Regions from separate parts of the Microbacterium sp. CGR2 genome, predicted to be linked through region 1. Evidence: predicted binding sites of a transcription regulator. Region 1 holds the regulator's gene; the other holds the start of a gene.
What was found. Region 1 encodes LexA, which represses DNA repair genes until DNA is damaged. Its sites were predicted from a motif close to TCGAACANNTGTTCGA; they were not measured.
Positions count from the first base shown of each region.

Region 2: a site for LexA is predicted at 2,203-2,218, ahead of recA (recombinase RecA). Genes of this name have one in related genera too.

Region 1 covers NZ_RBHX01000002.1:31,734-35,141, forward strand. The annotation lists gene D7252_RS18580 (histidinol-phosphate transaminase) at 1-818, opposite strand, end outside; gene D7252_RS18585 (LysM peptidoglycan-binding domain-containing protein) at 855-1,232, opposite strand; gene lexA (transcriptional repressor LexA) at 1,521-2,207, shown strand; gene metE (5-methyltetrahydropteroyltriglutamate--homocysteine S-methyltransferase) at 2,334-3,408, opposite strand, start outside.
Region 2 covers NZ_RBHX01000001.1:2,589,453-2,592,860, reverse strand. The annotation lists gene miaB (tRNA (N6-isopentenyl adenosine(37)-C2)-methylthiotransferase MiaB) at 1-98, opposite strand, end outside; gene D7252_RS12890 (regulatory protein RecX) at 145-957, opposite strand; gene recA (recombinase RecA) at 957-2,006, opposite strand; gene D7252_RS12880 (DUF3046 domain-containing protein) at 2,266-2,502, opposite strand; gene D7252_RS12875 (helix-turn-helix domain-containing protein) at 2,527-2,835, opposite strand; gene D7252_RS12870 (CinA family protein) at 2,977-3,408, opposite strand, start outside.

The DNA of each region.
Region 1 (3,408 bases):
GCATTGCGCAGCGCCGCGACGGCGGCTGCCTGGGTCAGCGCACTGAGGTGGTAGGGCAGCCGCACCAGGCGCAGCGCATCGATGAAAGCGGGATCCGCCGCCAGATATCCGACGCGCGCACCCGCGAACGCGAACGCCTTGCTCATCGTGCGCGACACCGCGAGCCGGGGGCGCCCGTCGAGCAGGGTCAGCGCGCTTGCCGCTTCGCGCGGCGCGAACTCCTGATACGCCTCATCGACGACCACGACTCCCCGGGAAGCCTCGTACACCGCTTCCACGACGTCGAGGCCGAAGGGTGTGCCCGTGGGATTGTTCGGCGAGCAGAGCAGAATCACGTCGGGGTCGGTGTCACGGACCTGCGCCGCAGCGTCTTCCGGCGAGATCGTGTAATCGGGCTCGCGGGTCCCGGGCACCCATCGCGCCCCGGTGCCCTGAGCGATCAGCGGGTACATCGAATACGTCGGTGCGAATCCGAAAGCCGTGCGCCCAGGGCCGCCGAAAGCCTGAAGGATGTGCTGGAGCACCTCGTTGGATCCGTTGCCTGCCCAGATCTGTTCCGCGGTGAGGCCATGACCGAGATAGTCGGCGAATCCCTCACGCAGTGTGGTGAACTCCCGATCCGGGTATCGGTTCACGTCTCGTAGAGCGACGGCGATGTCATCGAGAATGTCGCTCGCCACGGCATCCGGAACCGGGTGCGTGTTCTCGTTGACGTTCAGCGCGATCGGCAGCGGCGCTTGTGGAGCACCATAGGGCGTCAAGCCCCGCAAATCGTCGCGCAACGGGAGGGCATCGAGTGAAGAGGTCACCCTTCCCATGTTAAGGGCGCGCCGGGGGTGGATCGCCGACCGGAGTCAGCTCGAGTATTGCGCGGGGATCGCCAGTTCCTGACCGATCTGGAGCTGGCCGGTCGGGAGCAGATTGAGGCGAGTGATCTCGCCGATGACATCGCGCGGGTCGGCGGCCGGGGCGATCGAGCTGGCGATCGACCACAGCGTGTCACCGGGCATCACCGTCACCGTCACGAAGTCGGCGCTGCTACCGCTGACAGCCGAGGCGTCGCCGCCCGAGGCGATGGCGCTGCCACCGCTGATCGCGGCGAAGGCGATACCCACAGCCAGCGGCACCGCAGCGAGTGCGAGCAGGACACCGCGACCGCGTGCCGTCAATCGAATCCGCGTGGCCGAGGGCGCGTGGACGACTGCTGCGTTGCTGAAGGTGATGCTGCTCATGTCGGGCTCCTTGCCTTTCCTCCGGCCCTCAGGTCGGCGGTGAAGTTGGCGTAGCGTTCGCATTCGCGACTCGGCCGGGAGCCGGGAATGCGAAGCTACGTACCGAAGATATCTTCGAGTTCGAACATCTGTCAACTGTTCTTCGAAATCGAGGCCGGGAATCTGCCGACACGCTCGAACAGATCTTCCAGATCGGCGCGATTCTCGGATACGGTTTCGATAACAACACCCCACCACGGGCCTCCGACATTCGAAGAGGAACGTCGGACTTCGCACTGAAGGAGCACCATGAGCGAGAACTCAGCCCCGGAGCAGGAGGCCCCTCGGACGCGTCGGCGGAAGAGCCTCAGCCCGAAGCAGATGGCCATCCTCGAGGTCATCCAGACCTCCATCGCGCATCACGGCTACCCGCCGAGCATGCGCGAGATCGGTGACGCGGTCGGGCTCAAGTCCCTTTCCAGCGTGACCCACCAGCTCGGTCAACTCGAACTCAGCGGTTACCTCCGCCGCGATCCCGGCAAGACCCGCGCGATGGAGGTGCTCATCGACCTGCCCGGCACCAGCGCGGAGAACCCCGCAGATGTGGCCACCCCAGTGGGCGACGCGGCTCTCGTCCCACTCGTCGGCCGGATAGCCGCAGGCGTGCCCATCACGGCCGACCAGCACGTCGAAGAGATCTTCCCGCTCCCGCGGCAACTGGTGGGCAAGGGCGACCTGTTCATGCTCAAAGTTTCCGGCGAGTCGATGATCGACGCCGCGATCTGCGATGGCGACTGGGTGGTCATCCGCTCGCAGAACACTGCGGAGAACGGCGAGATCGTTGCCGCGATGCTCGACGGCGATGCGACCGTCAAGACGTTCCGACGCCGCGACGGCCACACCTGGCTGCTCCCCCGGAACTCCGCGTTCGAGCCGATCCTCGGCGACGAGGCGATCGTCCTCGGCAAGGTGGTCGCGGTGCTCCGCGCCGTCTGATCCCCACACGCACACGATGGGCTGGCGGGCGCGAACTTCTGCGGCCATCGCCGACGTCTACGGCCTCAGGTCGCGATGCCGGCCGCCGTCGGTGCCGCCGAGGCCGCAGAAGTCGCGCTCACACGGTCATACGCTCACAGAGACGTCTGCGCGGACGCGGCGGGTGGCCTCCACGATGTTGCGCAGGGACGCAGTGGTCTCGTCGTAGCCGCGGGTCTTCAGGCCGCAGTCCGGGTTCACCCAGAGCTGGCGCGTCGGAATCTCCTCGACCGCGCGACGCAGCAGCGACTCGACCTCGTCGACCGTCGGCACCCGGGGCGAGTGGATGTCGTAGACCCCGGGGCCGATCCCGTGATCGAACCCCGATTCGGCGATGTCCGCGACGACCTCCATGCGACTGCGCGCCGCCTCGATCGACGTCACGTCGGCATCCAGCGCCCGGATGGCGTCGATGACGACACCGAACTCGGAATAACAGAGGTGCGTGTGCACCTGAGTACCGGCCGCCGCGCCACCCGTGGCCAGGCGGAAGGAGCCGACAGACCAGTCGAGGTACGCGGCCTGATCGGCCTTCTTCAGGGGCAGCAGCTCGCGCAGCGCGGGCTCGTCGACCTGGATGACCTCGATGCCTGCCGCCTCGAGGTCGCCGATCTCCTCGCGAAGCGCGAGAGCGACCTGGTTCGCGGTCTCCCCCAGCGGCTGGTCGTCGCGCACGAACGACCAGGCGAGGATCGTCACCGGCCCCGTGAGCATCCCCTTCATGTGCTTCGTGGTCAACGACTGGGCGTAGCTGGACCAGGCCACCGTGATCGGCGCGGGCCGGGAGACATCCCCCCACAGGATCGACGGCCGTGTCGCCCTGGACCCGTAGGACTGGACCCAGCCGTTCTCCGTCACGGCGAAACCGTCGAGGTTCTCCGCGAAGTACTGAACCATGTCGTTGCGCTCCGGCTCGCCGTGCACGAGCACGTCCAGACCGAGCTCTTCCTGAAGCGACACGACGCTCGCGACCTCGCGGCGGAGGAACTCCTCGTAGTCCTCTTGAGGCACCTCACCTCGGATGAACTGTGCGCGTGCGCGACGGATGTCGCCGGTCTGCGGGAACGATCCGATCGTGGTCAGCGGCAGTGCGGGAAGCCCGAGCGCTTCCTGGGCGGACTCTCGCTCCTCGTAGGAGACCCTCGAGAAGTCCGCGTCCTCG
Region 2 (3,408 bases), on a different contig from region 1:
CCGAAGGTTCGCACTTCGTAGGATCGCTGTCGGCCGTCGATGTCGATTGCCGCCGAGGACGCACTGATGATCGTCGGTTCACTGCGCGGGATAGTCATGATCACCCCATTCTACGAGCGCTTGCGGATGCGGACGCCGAGTGGCTCAGTCAGAATCGACGAACCGAACTCCGGAGGGTGATCCGCCGGATCCGATCTCACGAAGCGCCGTTTTGGCCGCGTTCATCGCGACCCCACCGTTGTAGCCCCGTCGAGCCAGCTGACCGACGAGGCGCCGCAAGGCCGTGTCGTTGTCGAGTCTGCCCATCGATCGCGCCTTGGTCCGCGCGAAGTCGAGTGCACGCTCTGCATCGTCGTCAGGCAATTCGTCGAGCGCCGCGTCGATGACATCGCGAGGGATTCCCCGCTGGGACAGCGACCGCGAGAGCGCGACCCTCCCTTGCCCCTTTCGCTCGACGCCCGAGGTCACCAGCGCGCTGGCGAGGATCGCGTCGTCGAGGTACCGGCGCCGGAGGAAGTCGTCGATGACGTCGTCGATCTGTGCGGCGTCGAGGTCGTGCCCCCGGAGGACCAGGCGCGCCTCGGCGATCGAGAGCGACTTCGATCGGAGCTTGCGGAGCAAGGACTCTTCTGCCGTCGCACGGACTTGCTCGGGAGATCGAACATCGTCGGATCCGGCTGACGTCTCGTGCGGGTCGCTCAGTGCTCGCAGCCGCGGCGCGGAACGCTCCGGCTCAGGCTGCTGCGACGCCGCCATTCGCGCGGCTGCTCCGCGTGCGGGATGCCGTTCACTGGGAGTGCCGGCATCTGCTGCGGCACCGTCGCCCTCAGGATTGATCGCGTCGTCAGAGACCGATGGTTTCGCTGCGTGCGCCCCAGGAGAGGCCGTCGTCCTCGAGCCGAAGAGGGGAATGATGGGGGCGATCCGCTCAGAACCGCCCCCATTCGCGTCGTTCATCAGGCCGGTCGGCGCTCGGCGAGCTCATCAGTGGCCGCAGGTGCTGCCGCCTGCCCGCCGATGCCGAGCTTCTGCTTGATCTGAGTCTCGATCGCAAGTGCGATATCGGGATTGTTGATCAGGAAGTTGCGAGCGTTCTCCTTGCCCTGCCCCAGCTGGTCTCCGTCGTAGGTGTACCAGGATCCCGACTTCTTCACGATGGCGTGCTCGACGCCGAAGTCGATGAGGCTGCCTTCACGCGAAATGCCGATTCCGTAGAGGATGTCGAACTCGGCCTGCTTGAACGGCGGCGCCATCTTGTTCTTCACGACCTTGACCCTGGTGCGGTTTCCGACCGCGTCCGTGCCGTCTTTCAACGTCTCGATACGACGAATGTCCATTCGGACCGATGCGTAGAACTTCAGGGCCTTACCTCCGGCGGTGGTCTCGGGCGATCCGAAGAAGACGCCGATCTTCTCGCGAAGCTGGTTGATGAAGATCATCGTGGTGTTGGTCTGATTCAGACCACCCGTCAGCTTTCGCAGGGCCTGCGACATGAGCCGCGCCTGGAGGCCCACATGGGAGTCGCCCATCTCGCCTTCGATTTCGGCACGGGGAACGAGGGCCGCCACGGAGTCGATGACGATGAGGTCGATGGCCCCGGATCGAACGAGCATGTCGGCGATTTCGAGGGCCTGTTCACCGGTGTCGGGCTGAGAGACGAGAAGAGCATCGATGTCGACGCCGAGCTTCGCCGCATAGTCGGGGTCGAGCGCGTGCTCCGCATCGATGAAGGCGGCGATACCGCCGGCACGCTGCGCGTTCGCGATGGCGTGCAGCGTGAGCGTGGTCTTACCGGACGACTCAGGTCCGTAGATCTCAACGATGCGGCCTCGCGGCAGGCCTCCGACCCCGAGAGCGACGTCGAGGGCGATGGAGCCGGTGGGGATCACTGCCACGGGCGCGCGCTCGTCGCTGCCCAGCCGCATGACGGAGCCCTTGCCGAACTGACGGTCGATCTGGGCGAGGGCGGTTTCGAGGGACTTCTCGCGGTCGGCGGGTGATGGCATGGTCTGCTCCTTATGCTCGCGTGGTGCCGCCTGTAGGCTGCCGCGGCGCTCCCGATTGGGGGCAACTCTCCGACAAGGCGTGTGGCTCTGTGGCCTGTTATTCACCGTAGAAGGAACCACCGACATTGGGTGGGCGAAACCTTCAACCGTGGAGAACACGTCACGTGAACCGCTTGTGCAGCAGACTACGCCCGTTTCGAACAGATCTTCGACGACACGCCATCATCGGCGAGTCGGACTGCGAAATCGCTCGAAGGCGTCAGGCCACACCCGAGCGACGCTTTGGCTCCTGTCGGCCTACGCCATGACGCCGATTGTCGGGCACGTCCATCTCGACGCACAGCGCCAGCCAGATCTCGCGCGGTGGAGTGCCGTCTGTGAGGGCCTCCGCCGCAGTTCGACCGCCCAGGCCGCCGAGAACGAGATCATTGATCAGCGACGTGGCACGAGCCTGGAACTCCGTGTCGACGGCGCGTAGAAATTCGCTACGACGCATGCTCTGTACCGAACTGTTCGAACGTCAGTGCAGCGAGAGTTCAGGCTCGATCGACGCGACCAAGTCGTCGGGAACGACATCCGGGAAGACCTGAATGCCTTCGAGCACGGAGATACGATCGCCGACTTCGCGCATGATCGTGGAGATGGGGACATCGAGTGCGTCAGCGACCGAAGCGAGGATCTCGCTCGAGGCTTCCTTCTGACCTCGCTCCACCTCACTGAGGTAGCCGAGTGCCACGGAGGCCTTGCTGGCGACCTGTCGGAGCGTGCGCCCCTTACGCAGGCGGAAGTCCCTCAGCACATCGCCGATTTCCTGTCTTACAAGAATCATCGGAACCTCCTCCCCAATCGTTCCCCTGGGGTCTCCCCCATCGAGGGAACCAGTCTAGCCCTCCTGGCATGCACAGAATCTACCCCGGCACTCTGTGGTTTGAATGTGAGCACAGTGAAGACAACCGCGACGGACACGTGACTATTCCTCAAGCACTCGGAGCAGCACGTCAAGCACGCCGCGCACGGACTGCTGCCGGATCTCGCTGCGGTCTCCCGTGAAGTGGAACGCCTCCGTTCGCGCGCCACCCGGCGTCACGATGCCGACGTGAACGGTGCCGACGGGGTGACCGTCGGTCGCGCCCGGACCCGCGACACCTGTGGTGGAGATGCCGACCTCCGCTGATGTTCCGTCGACAGCGACCGCGTGCCGAACTCCCTCGGCCATCTGCAGCGCCACCGAAGAGTGCACCGGTCCGTGCCGCTCCAGGAGATCAGCGTCCACGCCGAGCAGCAGGTGCTTGACGGGCGTCGCGTAGGCCACGACACCGCCCAGCAGAACAGCCGATGCTCCCGGCACCGACACGATCTCCGCGCAGACGGCACCACCGGTCAACGACTCCGCGACACCGAG